Regions from separate parts of the Streptomyces sp. JLBG701 genome, predicted to be linked through region 2. Evidence: riboswitches for the same ligand, from Rfam matches in the RefSeq annotation. Region 2 holds a riboswitch; the other holds the start of a gene.

Region 1 (7,347 bases), 6.1 Mb from region 2:
CGCGTGCGGGTGGGGTTGGAGGTGCAGCGGCTGGCCGACCGGTGCGTGCGGCGGCTGCGGGGCGCCGGGCTGTCGGGGCGGACCATCGTGCTCAAGGTGCGGCGGTACGACTTCTCCACCCTGACCCGGTCCGAGACGCTGCGGGGGCCCACGGACGATCCGGCGGTGGTGCGGGAGGCCGCCGCCCGGCTGCTGGACTCCGTGGACACCACGGGAGGTGTACGGCTGCTCGGCGTGGGCGTCAGCGGGCTCGCCGACTACACCCAGGAGGATCTCTTCGCACAGGCGGCGGGGGAACATGTGGAGGGTTTCGAGGAGGAGGCCTCGCCGGACGAGCCCCTCGAGGAGTCCGCGGCGCCCGTCGAGCGGCGCTGGCCTGCCGGGCACGACGTGCGGCATGCCGAACACGGGCACGGCTGGGTGCAGGGCAGTGGGCTGGGGCGGGTCACCGTGCGGTTCGAGACGCCTCAGTCGGAGGTGGGGCGGGTGCGGACCTTCCGGGTCGACGACCCGGATCTGGAGCCGGCGGATCCGCTGCCCCTGGTGGCGCGAAGACCCGACGATCCCGAGGAGCCGCCGGTTCAGGCGTCGTCCGAGCCCGCCAGCTTGCCGAAGTCGCGGTCCGGGAGTGGGGGAGGGGGCGCCACGTCGAGGCCGTAGTGGTGGTAGAGCTGGAGTTCCTGTTCCGGGGAGAGGTGGCGGCCGACGCCGAAGTCCGGGGCGTCCTTGATCAGGGCCCGGTCGAAGGGGATGCGCAGGGTGCCCTCGATCACCTCGCTGGGCTCCAGGGGCACGAAGGCGTCTCTGCTGAACAGGCCGGTGCGTATGGCCGCCCACTCCGGTACGCCGGTCGCGTCGTCGAGGTAGACCTCGTCGACCGTGCCGATCTTGGTGCCGTTGCGGTCGAACGCCTTGCGGCCGATCAGGTTGCGCGGATCGATGTCGGTCTGCACGGTCCCTCCATTTGGTCGCAACTCATCCGTAAGCACTACGAAAGAGCACATTGGGGAAGGTGGCCACTCGAACGCTCTGGCGTTGACCTCGCTGGTAGGCTGACAGCGGCTGCTGACCCCGTGCGGGAGAGTCCTCCAGGCAACATCGGAGGCGCCGAAGGAGCAAATCCTCCCCGGAATCTCTCAGGCCCACGTACCGCACGGACGAGGTCACTCTGGAAAGCAGGGTGGGGGTCTCCACGACCTCCGCTCTCACCGACGGTGAAAGCCGGGCGGCCCTCGGGCGACCCGGTGAAGCTCTCAGGTTGAGATGACAGAGGGGGAGGCCGTCCGGGTACCCGTGCCGTGGTGCCCCTCGAAGGTCATGTCTGACCAGGAGGCCTCCGCAATGACCACCCATCGCATTCCGCTCTCCGAACTCGAACAGGGAATCCCCTTCGAGCAGCGCCACATCGGGCCCGATCAGGAGGCGCGGGCCAAGATGCTCGCGCAGGTCGGCTACGGCTCGCTGGACGAGCTGACGGCCGCCGCGGTGCCGGATGTGATCAAGAACGCCGATGCGCTGGAGCTGCCCGGTGCGCGCACCGAGGCCGAGGTGCTGGCCGAGCTGGGTTCCCTCGCGGACCGCAATCAAGTGCTCGGCTCGATGATCGGGCTCGGCTACTACGGGACGTTCACGCCGCCCGTCATCCTGCGCAACGTCATGGAGAACCCGGCCTGGTACACGGCTTACACGCCCTACCAGCCCGAGATCTCCCAGGGCCGACTCGAAGCACTGCTGAACTTCCAGACCATGGTCGCCGAGCTCACCGGGCTGCCGACCTCCGGCGCCTCGCTGCTCGACGAGGGCACGGCCGCCGCCGAGGCCATGGCGCTGTCCCGGCGCATGGGCAAGAACAAGAAGGGCCTGTTCCTGGTCGACGCGGACGCGCTGCCGCAGACCATCGCCGTGATCGAGACCCGCGCCGAGCCGACCGGTGTCGAGGTCGTCGTCGCCGACCTCAGCGAGGGCATCCCGGCCGAGCTCGCCGAGCGGGAGATCAACGGCGTGCTCGTCCAGTACCCGGGCGCCTCCGGTGCCGTACGCGACATCAAGCCGCTCGTCGAGCAGGCGCACGCCCTGGGCGCGCTCGTCACCGTGGCCGCCGATCTGCTCGCGCTGACGCTGCTGACCTCGCCGGGCGAGCTGGGCGCGGACATCGCGATCGGTACGACCCAGCGCTTCGGCGTGCCGATGGGCTTCGGCGGGCCGCATGCCGGATACATGGCCGTCCACGAGAAGTTCGCCCGCAGCCTGCCCGGGCGTCTCGTGGGTGTGTCCGTGGACGCCGACGGGAACCGGGCCTACCGCCTCGCCCTGCAGACCCGCGAGCAGCACATCCGCCGTGAGAAGGCGACCAGCAACATCTGCACAGCTCAGGTGCTGCTCGCCGTGATGGCCGGCATGTACGCCGTCTACCACGGGCCCGAGGGGTTGAAGGGCATCGCGCGGCGCACGCACCGGTACGCCAACCTCCTCGCCGAGGGGCTCAAGGCCGGTGGCGTCGTGGTCGTGCACGGTGCCTACTTCGACACTCTCACCGTGCGGGTGCCGGGGCGGGCCGGGGAGATCGTCGCCGCCGCACGCGAGCGCGGCGTCAACCTGTACCTCGTCGACGCCGACCACGTCTCCCTCGCCTGTGACGAGACCACCACGCGGGCCCAACTGGGCGCCGTGTGGGCGGCGTTCGGTGTCGAGGCGGACATCGAGGCGCTCGACGCGGCGACGGCCGATGTTCTTCCGGCCGGGCTGCTGCGGACTGATGACTTCCTCACGCACCCCGTCTTCCACCAGCACCGCTCCGAGACCGCGATGCTGCGCTACCTTCGCCGGCTCGCCGACCGTGACTACGCGCTCGACCGCGGCATGATCCCGCTGGGCTCCTGCACGATGAAGCTCAACGCGACGACCGAGATGGAGCCGGTCACCTGGCCCGAGTTCGGCCAGCTGCACCCCTTCGCGCCCGCCGAGCAGGCGCAGGGCTATCTCACGCTCATCCAGGAGCTGGAGGAGCGGCTCGCCGAGGTCACCGGATACGACAAGGTGTCCCTCCAGCCGAACGCGGGGTCCCAGGGCGAGTTCGCCGGGCTGCTCGCCGTACGCGGATACCACCGGGCCAACGGGGACGAGCAGCGGACCGTGTGTCTGATTCCGTCCTCCGCGCACGGGACGAACGCCGCCAGTGCCGTCATGGCCGGGATGAAGGTCGTCGTCGTGAAGACCGCCGAGGACGGCGAGATCGACGTAGCGGATCTGCGGGCGAAGATCGAGCAGTACCGGGACGAGCTCGCGGTGCTGATGATCACGTACCCCTCCACGCATGGCGTGTTCGAGGAGCATGTCGCCGACATCTGTGCGCAGGTGCACGAGGCCGGTGGGCAGGTGTATGTCGACGGGGCCAACCTCAACGCCCTTGTGGGGCTTGCCAAGCCGGGGCACTTCGGTGGGGACGTGTCGCACCTCAACCTGCACAAGACGTTCTGCATCCCGCACGGCGGTGGCGGTCCGGGCGTCGGGCCGGTCGGTGTGCGTGCGCATCTGGCGCCGTATCTGCCGAACCATCCGTTGCAGCCCGCGGCCGGGCCGGAGACCGGGGTCGGGCCGATCTCGGCCGCGCCGTGGGGTTCCGCGGGGATCCTGCCGATCTCGTGGGCGTATGTGCGGCTCATGGGCGGTGAGGGGCTCAAGCGGGCCACGCAGGTGGCCGTGCTCTCCGCCAACTACATCGCCAAGCGCCTTGAGCCGCACTTCCCCGTGCTGTACACCGGGCCCGGCGGGCTTGTCGCGCACGAGTGCATCATTGATTTGCGGCCCTTGACCAAGGCGACCGGTGTGAGCGTCGACGATGTCGCCAAGCGGCTGATCGACTACGGGTTCCACGCGCCCACGATGTCGTTCCCGGTGGCCGGTACGTTGATGATCGAGCCGACCGAGTCGGAGGATCTGATCGAGCTCGACCGGTTCTGTGAGGCGATGATCGCGATCCGTGGCGAGATCGAGCGGGTTGGCTCCGGGGAGTGGCCTGCGGACGACAATCCGCTGCGGAACGCTCCGCATACCGCGGCAGTGCTCGGTGGGGAGTGGGAGCACGCCTACAGCCGCGAGGACGCTGTGTTCCCGGGCGGTGTCTCGGTTGCGGACAAGTACTGGCCGCCGGTGCGTCGTATCGACCAGGCCTTTGGTGATCGGAACCTGGTTTGCTCTTGCCCCCCGTTGGATGCGTACGAGGACTAGGCAGTTCGTTTGCTGCGGGGCGCTGTGCGCACCCCGAATCACCCGCGAGGGCTCCGTCCAGGTCGTATGGCCTGGGCGGAGCCCTTGTTTGTCATGTGGTTGCCAGTGATACCTCGGTCGACTTGATCAGGGCGACTACCGGGGAGCCGGGGGAGAGGGCCAGGTCGGTGGCGGCGTCCGTGGTGATGGCTGCGGTCAGGTCGGCGCCGGTGACGGAGATCTTGACGGAGGCCATCGCGCCGCCGGTGGCCAGGTCGCTGACCGTGCCGGGGAGCTGGTTGCGGATGGAGAGGCCCGCTACCGGGGCGGTGGCGAGGGAGACCTCCGTCGACTTCACCAAGGCGCGTACGAGGGTGCCCTCGGTGAGGGCGAGTTCCTGGACGGCCTCCAGGGTGATCGCGGCGGTGAGGTCCTGGCCGCCGGTGAGGCGGACCTTGACCGTGGCCATGACCTCGCCCGGGGTGACTGCGGTGACGGTGCCGGGGAGCTGGTTGCGGATGCTCAGAGTCATGGGCATCAACTTAGGGGCGAGTGCGCCTTACGCCGGGTATGCGTGTGTCTGCGTCGCCTTGACCGTTGCCCAGACCGGTGCGCCCGGGTGCAGGTCCAGTTCGGCCGCGGCGACCGTGGTGAGGTCTGCGGTGAGGGGGAGTTCGCCGGTGAGGTCGGCGCGGATCTGGTCGCCGTGGGTTTCCAGGCCCGCGACCTCGCAGTGCCAGAGGTTGCGGGCGCTGGATGTGGTGGGGCGGTCCCGGTACAGGGTCACCGCGCTCGGCGGGAAGGCCACGAAGACCGGGCCGGTCAGGTCCTCCGTGGTGGTGATGTCCGGGCCGGCGTCGAGTTGGACCCGGTGGCCCTTGGCCTTCCCCTTGTAGAGGTTGAGGCCTACCAGTTGGGCGATGTAGTCCGTTCGGGGGTGCCGGGCGATGTCCTGCGGTGTGCCTTCCTGGACGACGTGGCCGTGCTCGATGACGACCAGGCGGTCGGCCAGCACCATGGCGTCCAGCGGGTCGTGTGTGACGAGTACGGCTACGGCCTCGAACTCGGCCAGGTGGCGTCGGAGTTGGGCGCGTACGTCGAGGCGGGTGCGGGCGTCCAGGGCGGCGAGGGGTTCGTCCAGGAGCAGCAGTCGGGGGTGCGTGGCCAGGGCGCGGGCCAGGGCTACGCGTTGGGCCTGGCCGCCGGAGAGGCGGCGGGGTTTGGCGGCGGCGTGGTCGGTCAGGCCCATGCGGGCCAGCAGCTCGGACGCCTGGGCTCGGGCCTCGGCCTTGGTCGCGCCCTGGCAGCGGGGGCCGAAAGCCACGTTGTCCAGGGCCGAGAGGTGAGGGAAGAGGAGGTAGTCCTGGAAGACGACGCCGACCGGGCGGGACTCGGGGGGCGTACGGTCCAACTCCGTGCCGTCCAGACGTAGGTGGCCGCCGGTGAGGGGGGTGAGGCCGGCTAGGGCCCGTAGGGCGGTGGTTTTGCCGGCGCCGTTGGGGCCGAGTAGGGCGACTACGTCGCCGGGGGCGGCGGTGAGGGGGACGTTCAGGTGGAAAGGGGTGCGGTCTACGACCAGGTGGGCGTCGAGGCCTTCGCCAGGGGTGTCCTCTGTGGTGACGTCGGCTGTGGTGTTGTCGAGGTCAGTCATGGGGGGCGTGTCCTTCGGCGCGGGTGTGGGTGCGGGTGCGTTGGGGGCACCCGGCCTTCGGCCGGGTTTGGGTTCCCACCCGCACCACCCGTACTACTTTCGTTGTTGGGTGCAGGTGGCCCTCGTGGGGGATGAACGCCGTCGGCGGCTGCGGGTGGGGGGACGTCGTGGTGCGGGCTCCGGGTGTGGACGCCGGCCCGCAGTGCGCCGTCATGACGTCGTCATCCAGCGGTCCCGCAAGCCCGCCAACACCGTGATCGACACCGCCAGCAGTACCAGGCTGAGGGCGATCGCCGCTGCCGGGTCGTTCTGCATGGCCAAGTAGACCGCCAGGGGCATCGTTTGGGTGCGGCCGGGGAAGTTGCCCGCGAAGGTGATCGTCGCGCCGAACTCGCCCAGTGCGCGAGCCCAGGCCAGGACCGCGCCCGCCGCGATGCCCGGGGCGATCAAAGGGAGAGTGACTCGGCGGAATGCCGTGAAGCGGGAGGCGCCCAGGGTTGTGGCCGCCTCTTCGTAGCGGGGGTCGGCCGCCCGTAGGGTGCCCTCGACGCTGATGACCAGGAAGGGCATCGCCACGAAGGCCTCCGCGACCACGACCCCTGCCGTGGTGAACGGCAGGGTGATCCCGAACCAGGAATCCAGCCACTGCCCTACGACGCCGTTGCGGCCGAGCGCCAGCAGCAGGGCCACGCCGCCCACCACCGGGGGCAGGACGAGTGGCAGCGTCACCAGGGCGCGCACGAGTCCGCGGCCGGGGAAGTCCGTGCGGGCCAGTAGCCAGGCCAGCGGTACGCCCAGGATCAGGCTCACCGCGGTGGCGGCCGTCGCGCTCACCAGGGACAGTTGGAGGGCCTGCCACACCTCGGTGCTGGTCAGCTGCTCGGGAAGGCTGCGCCATGGGGCTCGTACGAGCAAGGCGATGAGGGGGAGGAGCAGGAACGCCAGGCCTGCCAGCGCCGGTATCAGCAGGGGCAGTGGGACCCGGGAGCGGACACGTCCGCGCCGCGGCCCACCGGTGAGGGTGTCCGTCGCGGCGTCGGACTTGTCGAGGGAGGTCACGGCTTGAGGAAACCGGCCTCGGTCAGGACCTGCTGGCCCTCGGCGGACTGCACCAGGGCGATGAACGCCTTGGCCGCGGCGGCGTTGGGCGCTTCCTTGAGCAGAGTGATCGGGTAGTCGTTGATGGCGTCGGCCGACTCGGGGAAGTCCACGCCTTCCACCTTGTCACCGGCCGCCTTCACATCGGTCTTGTAGACGACGGCGGCGTCGGCTTCCTTCAACACCACCTTGTTGAGGGCGGACTTGACGTCCTCCTCGTAGGAGACCGGGGTGAGCTTCAGCTTGCCGGCGTCCAGGGCCTTCTGGGCGGCGGCGCCACACGGCACCTCCTTGTCGCACAGCACGACCTTCAGGTCCGAGTCCGTGAGGTCCTTGAGGGAGGAGACCTTGTCGGGGTTGCCCGGCAGGGTCGCGATCTCCAGTTGGTTGCG
Region 2 (7,347 bases):
CCCGGGTCGAAGGAGTCCGGGACGTCGGAGTACTCGTAGGTGACCGTCCCGCCCTTGTGGGTCGAGGCGTTGACGATGTCCTTGGTCGCTGCGTTGGCCCCAGCTGACTTGGTCTCGTCGTTCGTGTTGTCATCGGCTTTGCTGCAACCCGCAAGCAGCAGGCTCACAGTGCCGATGGCCGCAACCGCGGCCAGCGCTGACCTTCGCATGATGGTCTGCTTCCCCTCCATAGTTGGAAACTTGATGGACCCTCGACGCGGCCGCATGTCAGCGGCTGCGCGGGTCGAGAGCGTCACGGAGACCGTCGCCGAGCAGGTTGAACGCCAGCACGGTGACGAAGATCGCGAGTCCGGGCACGATCAGGAACTGCGGATCGACCTCGTAGTAGGTGACCGCCTCACTGATCATCCCGCCCCAGGACGCCTGCGGGGGCTGGATGCCGACGCCCAGGAAGCTCAGGCTGGCCTCGAACAGGATGTTGGTCGGGATGAGCAGCGTCGAGTAGACGATGATCGGGCCGACCAGGTTCGGGAGCAGCTCGCGGAAGAGGATGTACGGCCCCTTCGCGCCCATGCCCCGAGAGGCGTCGACGAACTCGCGCTCGCGCAGGGCCAGGGTCTGGCCGCGAACAATTCGCCCGAGATATGGCCAGTTGAAGAAACCAATGATGAAGATGAGCACGCTGATGTGCAGGGGAAGACCTTCGAGGCCGAACGCGCCGCCCTGCAGTGTCGCCGAGATGGCGATGGCGAACAGCAGCAGCGGGAAGGCGAGGAAGGTGTCCATCAGACGGCTGATGATCGTGTCCACCCGCCCCCCGTAGTAACCGGCCACCACACCGAGGACCGTGCCGATCACGTTGGACAGGATCGTGGCCCCGAACGCGACGACCAGCGAGACCCAGGAGCCCTCCAGGATGCGGGTCGCGATGTCGCGCCCGAACTTGGGCTCGACGCCGAGCGGGTGGTCCCAGCTCATCCCGCCGAAGTCGCCGGTGGGCAGCGAGGTGTTGGGGTCGATCAGGTCCTGGTTGAAGGCGTTGGGGTCGAGGCCGAACAGAGCCTGGATGGGGCGGGAGAGGATCGCCAGCAGGATCAGCACGATCACGATGACGCCGCCCGCGACGGCGACTCTGTCCTTCTTGAACCGGGTCCAGGCGATCTGCCCCAGGGAACGGCCTTCGATCTTCGCCTTGTCGACGCCGGCGAGCACAGCCTCCGGCTGCACCTCGCCTGCCGCCCCCGTGGTTTCGATCGGTGCGGTCACAGTGACCCGACCCCTCTCGCCGGTGGTGACCGGCCTACGCCCGCCGCTGTGTGCGGCTTTGGTTCACTTGCGGGCCGGATGCCGGCCGCAGATGGTGCGGCCGTTGACCCGGCGTTTGCTTCGACTTGTCGACTTGTCTTCACGCACGAGGCCGATGACCCCGCGTCTGAGTCGGGAGTCTTCAGCTTCGTCGCGATCACCCGCCAGACTTGGCGGCGAAAGTATGCGCAACCGTGATGCAGTCCTGGGGATTCCGTTATCCGAACAGCGGGTAACGCCTCTCGGACGCGGCACGGTTGGGACAGAACGGCAGTTCGCCGACGATCGTGACCTTACGCCGTTATCTACGCGCGAAGAAGTGTGTCAGGGAAGTAAATTCTTCGGCGGACCGGTAAACGGGGTGGGCGGCGCTCAGTATCCGCCGTGGGCCGGCGGGAAGCCGTACCCGGCGGCCGGGGCCTGCGCCGGCGCCTGGACCGGGGCCGCGTGGGCCTCACGGTCGTAGAAGGGACGGGCGCCCGCGCGCATCCACATCGCGACCGGGTCGTACTCATCGGACATCGCGACCGTCGACACCGGCAGCCCGTCCGGGACCGCGCCGATGGACTGCTGCATCATCGCGCGCACCGAGTCGACGGCCGGCGGGCTGGTGTCGTACACGTCGAGACCGATGGCGAGGTACGGCGCCCCGAGCGCCGGCTGCACCCAGGCGCGGCGCAGTGCGCGCACGGCCGGGGTGCGGTGGGCGTTGTGCGTGAGCAGGGCGTAGAACTGCGGGACCTCGATGGCCGGTTCGGACAGCCGCAGCGGGCCGGCCGGCTGGCGCTCCAGGCCGGTGGCGATGCGGCGCAGGTCCAGCCAGGGGATGCCGAGGCCGCCGCCGGGGGCGTGCGGGTTGAGCCAGAGGCCGAAGTGGTCGGGGTAGAGGGTGCGGGCCACGTCCACTCCGTCGACGACTTCGTAGGAGCGGTTCCAGCCGCTGGCGGAGAGTTCCTGGGCGGAGGTGACGCATGGGGCGTAGCCGAAGCCGTCGACCTCCATGTTTCCGTACTGGGCGTCCGGGGATCCTGCCTGGCCGTGCCACAGGAGCATCCAGATCTGGCCGGAGGAAGGGGTCGCGAGCGCGCGGAGCAGCGCCTCGTAGGCGTCGTAGCGCCCGGGCGTCACTTGGCGCAGCATGTGCTCGACCTGCCCGGTCGCGATGCCGCTGGCGCTCACCTGTACCGCCCCTTCGATTGTCTGCCCCGGATATGAAACCAGCTTAAGCGCCCAATCGCCCGGGGCCGGTTGTTCGTCGGCGAGTGCGGGTTCGCTGTGGCTGGTCGCGCAGTTCCCCGCGCCCCTAGGTGGGTTAGACCTGCGCCTGGTAGAAGGGGCGGACCTTCTCCCTCAGCCAGTCCGCTACCGGGTCCTGGGCTACGTCCATCAGGACCAGGTTGACCTGCCACTTCACCGGGGCCTGGCCTAGCGCCCTGCCCAGTGCTTCCAGCGGCAACGCCCTGATGTCGCCCTCCCACTGGGAGAGTTCGACTCCTACGAACATCACCGGATCCGCCGTCTCGATCGCCGCCAGGCAGCGGCGGGCCGTCGCCACCACGCCGATCCGGGCGAACTCGGCGGAGGCGGCGGACAGGAAGTCGACCGGGTCGTCCTGCCAGTCCGGTTCGAAGAGGCGGACGCGGGCGCCGGTCGTGCGGCCGAGGCGGCACAGTTCGGCGACGGCTTGCGGGGGCAGCGGTACGCCGACCAGGCCGTCGGGGTTCACGGCGATGCCGACCTGCGGGGGCAGGCCGCGGGCGAACTCCACGGCCGGCGCGATGGTGTACGACATGTGGGAGCCGACGACCTGGCGGAACTGCTCCTCGGAGCTGAAGACGGGTACGTAGGGCTGGCCGTCGATCTGCGTCGTGGGCAGGTCCAGCGGGCCGCTGTGCGGACCGCCGCCGCCGGGCAGCGGCACCCAGACGAAGCTGCGCCCGAGCACCTCGATGATCCGGCCGCCGGCACCTGGGATGCCGAGGGACGCCGACAGGACCTCCTCCAGTTCGTTGCCCGGCCAGCCGCCGTGCGGGTGTGGGTGTGCCTGTGCCGGGAAGTCCGCGGGAAATTCCGCCGGGAAGTCCATCTGCCTACCGCCTGCTCAAGTACCTGCTGTGGCTGGAAAGGCTAGCGGGTGCGGACGTACGACCGACCGGTCTACGGCCACTCAGCCCGTGAAGCCGATGCGGCGCAGCACGTTGGCCGCGTCCCGGTCGAGCAGGACCGCCGAGCCGCAGCCCTGGGGCAGGTCGCCCTGTTCCACCGAGCGGATCAGCCGGCCGGCGGCCGTGCGGTGGCGCAGGAAGGCGTACCGCGAGACACCGCGGCCGCGCTCGCGCTGGCCGGCGAGGGCGGTCTTCGGGGTGACGTCGAGGAGGAGAAGGTGCAGCGTGCCGCCCCGGCGGCGGGCCTCGCGGGCCAGCCAACCGCGCACCCAGGCCTGCGTACCGCAGTCGTGGACGACGACTCCGGAGTCGGAGCGCAGGGCGCGGTGGAGTCCGTAGTAATGGGCGAGGCGGACCAGGGGGCGGTAGATCGCGTAGGGCAGGAAGCGGGGGGTTCGCTCGTCCCAGCGGTCGCGGGTGTCCTGGGAGTCGATCCGCATGCCCTTGACCGTGCGCCGCATCAGCGTGGACTTGCCGCTGCCGGGCAGGCCGGTGATCACGACCAGGTCGCGGGGGTTGAAGAGCAGGGCGTGCGGGCTGTGGCCCGCTCGGTCGCGCAGGTCTCGGACGACGGGCGCCGGGCACGCGCCCGAGGCCTCCCGGGCCGGGGCCGTGCGCTGCTCGGGCAGCGCGAGGGCCGAGGTGGTCGCGTACGCCGTGGTCCTGTTCACCGTGATCGTCCTCCCCTGGGGTACGGGAGTCCCCATCCCCGTCGAGTGTAAAGAGAAGGTAATCCGAGGTCTCTCGTGTTTTCGTTCTTGTCCTGCCACAGCCCGGTTACAAAGAGCGGTGTTAAAAGCCGGTCTGCCACGAACCGGCGAGCCGTGCAATGATGTGCGCGCCAACTGCATACCGGCCGCTTGAATCCGCGCGGGAGAGTCCCCAGCAGTGCTTCGCTGGGGCGCCGAAGGAGCAAGTCCCTCCCTTGAATCTCTCAGGCCCCGTTACCGCGCGGGCGAGGCACATCTGAAAAGCGGGCCGCTGTCGCAGTGGCCCCACCCAAGGTGCAACCCGTGATCCCTCGTGGTCACGGCGAACCTCTCAGGTTCCGATGACAGATGGGGAGGAACGACCTCGCCGTCATGCCCTGGGAGCACTACCGATGAGCAGTAGCCCTACCCGTCGTACCGCACTCGATGCCCTGCATCGTGAGCTCGGCGCGACGATGACCGATTTCGCCGGCTGGGACATGCCCCTGCGCTACGGCTCCGAGCGCGACGAACATGTCGCGGTGCGTACCCGTGCCGGTCTCTTCGACCTCTCCCACATGGGCGAGATCACCGTCACCGGCCCGCAGGCGGCGGAGTTCCTGAACTTCGCCCTGGTCGGCAACATCGCCTCCGTGGGCGTCGGCCGCGCCCGCTACACCATGATCTGCCAGGCCGACGGGGGCATCCTCGACGACCTGATCGTCTACCGGCTGGCCGAGACCGAAGCCGGGTCTTCTCACTACATGGTCGTGGCCAACGCCGGCAACGCGCAGATCGTGCTGGACGCCCTGGTGGAGCGGGTCATCGGCTTCGACGCCGTCGTCCGCGACGACCGGGACGCCTACGCCCTCCTCGCCGTGCAGGGGCCCGAGTCCCCCGGCATCCTCAAGTCGCTCACCGACGCCGACCTGGACGGCCTGAAGTACTACGCGGGCCTGCCCGGCACCGTCGCCGGCGTCCCCGCGCTGATCGCCCGCACCGGTTACACCGGCGAGGACGGCTTCGAGCTGTTCGTGGCCCCCGCCGACGCCGAGAAGCTGTGGCAGGCGCTGACCGAGGCGGGCGCGCCCGTCGGTCTGGTTCCCTGCGGCCTCTCCTGCCGGGACACGCTGCGCCTGGAGGCGGGCATGCCGCTGTACGGGCACGAGTTGACGACCTCCCTGACTCCCTTCGACGCCGGGCTCGGCCGGGTGGTGAAGTTCGAGAAGGAGGGCGACTTCGTGGGGCGCGAGGCCCTTGAGGAGGCGGCCTCCCGCGCTCAGGAGAACCCGCCGCGCGTCCTGGTCGGCCTGATCGCCGAGGGCCGCCGTGTCCCGCGCGCCGGGTACCCCGTCGTCGCCGACGGCCGGGTGATCGGCGAGGTCACCTCCGGCGCCCCCTCCCCCACCCTCGGCAAGCCGATCGCGATGGCGTACGTCGACGCCGCGCACTCGGTGCCGGGCAGCGCCGGTGTCGGTGTGGACATCCGGGGCAGCCACGAGCCGTACGAGGTCGTGGCGCTGCCGTTCTACAAGCGCCAGAAGTAGCCACCCCAAGCGGTCGGTGCGTGACCCTGCGCACATTTTCGCTGTTCACGCACGTCTCCAGCAGTCCCCCATTCACCAGCACTCCCCCGCGTACAGGAGAATTCAGGCCATGAGCAACCCCCAGCAGCTGCGCTACAGCAAGGAGCACGAGTGGCTGTCGGTCGCCGAGGACGGCGTCTCGACGGTCGGCATCACCGAGTTCGCGGCCAACGCGCTCGGCGATGTCGTCTACGCCCAGCTCCCGGAGGTCGGTTCCACGGTGACCGCGGGTGAGTCCTGCGGCGAACTGGAGTCGACGAAGTCGGTAAGCGACCTGTACTCCCCGGTCGACGGCGAGGTCACCGAGATCAACGAGGACGTGGTCAACGACCCGTCGCTGGTCAACTCGGCCCCCTTCGAGGGCGGCTGGCTGTTCAAGGTACGCGCCACGGAGGAGCCGTCCGACCTGCTCTCCGCCGACGAGTACACCGCCTTTTCCGCCGGCTGAGGAGTCCTACGCCTGATGTCCGTTCTGAACACGTCCCTGCACGAGCTCGACCCGGAGATCGCCGCCGCGGTCGACGCCGAGCTGAACCGCCAGCAGTCCACCCTCGAAATGATCGCCTCCGAGAACTTCGCGCCGGTCGCGGTCATGGAGGCGCAGGGCTCGGTCCTCACCAACAAGTACGCCGAGGGCTACCCCGGCCGCCGCTACTACGGCGGCTGCGAGCACGTCGATGTCGCCGAGCAGATCGCGATCGACCGGGTCAAGGAGCTGTTCGGCGCCGAGTACGCCAACGTCCAGCCCCACTCGGGCGCCTCGGCCAACCAGGCCGCGCTGTTCGCGCTGGCCAAGCCCGGCGACACCATCCTCGGGCTCGACCTCGCGCACGGCGGTCACCTCACCCACGGGATGCGGCTGAACTTCTCCGGGAAGCAGTTCGACGTGGTCGCCTACCACGTCGACGACGCCGGTCTGGTCGACATGGCCGAGGTGGAGCGGCTCGCCAAGGAGCACCGGCCGAAGGTGATCATCGCGGGCTGGTCGGCGTACCCGCGCCGGCTGGACTTCGCCGAGTTCCGCCGTATCGCGGACGAGGTCGAGGCGTACCTGTGGGTCGACATGGCGCACTTCGCCGGCCTGGTCGCGGCGGGGCTGCACCCGAACCCGGTGCCGTTCGCGGACGTGGTCACCTCCACGACCCACAAGACGCTGGGCGGCCCGCGCGGCGGCATCATCCTCGCCAAGAAGGACTTCGCAAAGAAGCTGAACTCCTCCGTCTTCCCGGGCTTCCAGGGCGGCCCGCTGGAGCATGTGATCGCGGCCAAGGCGGTCTCCTTCAAGGTCGCGGCGAGCGAGGACTTCAAGGAGCGTCAGCGGCGTACGGTGGAGGGCGCACGCATCCTCGCCGAGCGCCTGACGGCCGCCGACGCCCGCGAGGCCGGCGTCAACGTCCTGTCCGGCGGCACGGATGTGCACCTGATCCTGGTCGACCTGCGCGAGTCCGAACTGGACGGGCAGCAGGCCGAGGACCGCCTCCACGAGGTCGGCATCACGGTCAACCGCAACGCCGTCCCGAACGACCCGCGCCCGCCAATGGTCACCTCGGGCCTGCGGATCGGCACGCCGGCCCTGGCGACCCGAGGCTTCACGGCCGAGGA

Evidence for each region. Region 2 has a riboswitch for glycine ahead of gcvT (glycine cleavage system aminomethyltransferase GcvT). Riboswitches for the same ligand answer to the same signal wherever they lie in the genome.
Region 1: linked by a shared signal. The riboswitch ahead of gcvP (aminomethyl-transferring glycine dehydrogenase) and the one ahead of gcvT (glycine cleavage system aminomethyltransferase GcvT) in region 2 are both predicted to bind glycine.

The regions. Positions count from the first base shown of each region.
Region 1 covers NZ_CM178588.1:1,865,221-1,872,567, reverse strand. Annotated here, with positions in the region: gene AC5DRG_RS08595 (DNA polymerase IV) at 1-660, shown strand, start outside; gene AC5DRG_RS08590 (PRC-barrel domain-containing protein) at 582-953, opposite strand; glycine riboswitch at 1,067-1,162, shown strand; gene gcvP (aminomethyl-transferring glycine dehydrogenase) at 1,342-4,227, shown strand; gene AC5DRG_RS08580 (TOBE domain-containing protein) at 4,319-4,738, opposite strand; gene AC5DRG_RS08575 (ABC transporter ATP-binding protein) at 4,766-5,857, opposite strand; gene modB (molybdate ABC transporter permease subunit) at 6,068-6,916, opposite strand; gene modA (molybdate ABC transporter substrate-binding protein) at 6,913-7,347, opposite strand, start outside.
Region 2 covers NZ_CM178588.1:7,932,255-7,939,601, reverse strand. Annotated here, with positions in the region: gene AC5DRG_RS36770 (ABC transporter substrate-binding protein) at 1-209, opposite strand, end outside; gene AC5DRG_RS36765 (ABC transporter permease) at 268-1,266, opposite strand; gene AC5DRG_RS36760 (enhanced serine sensitivity protein SseB C-terminal domain-containing protein) at 1,678-2,484, opposite strand; gene AC5DRG_RS36755 (enhanced serine sensitivity protein SseB) at 2,618-3,391, opposite strand; gene AC5DRG_RS36750 (AAA family ATPase) at 3,473-4,147, opposite strand; glycine riboswitch at 4,332-4,430, shown strand; glycine riboswitch at 4,431-4,538, shown strand; gene gcvT (glycine cleavage system aminomethyltransferase GcvT) at 4,573-5,706, shown strand; gene gcvH (glycine cleavage system protein GcvH) at 5,816-6,193, shown strand; gene glyA (serine hydroxymethyltransferase) at 6,209-7,347, shown strand, end outside.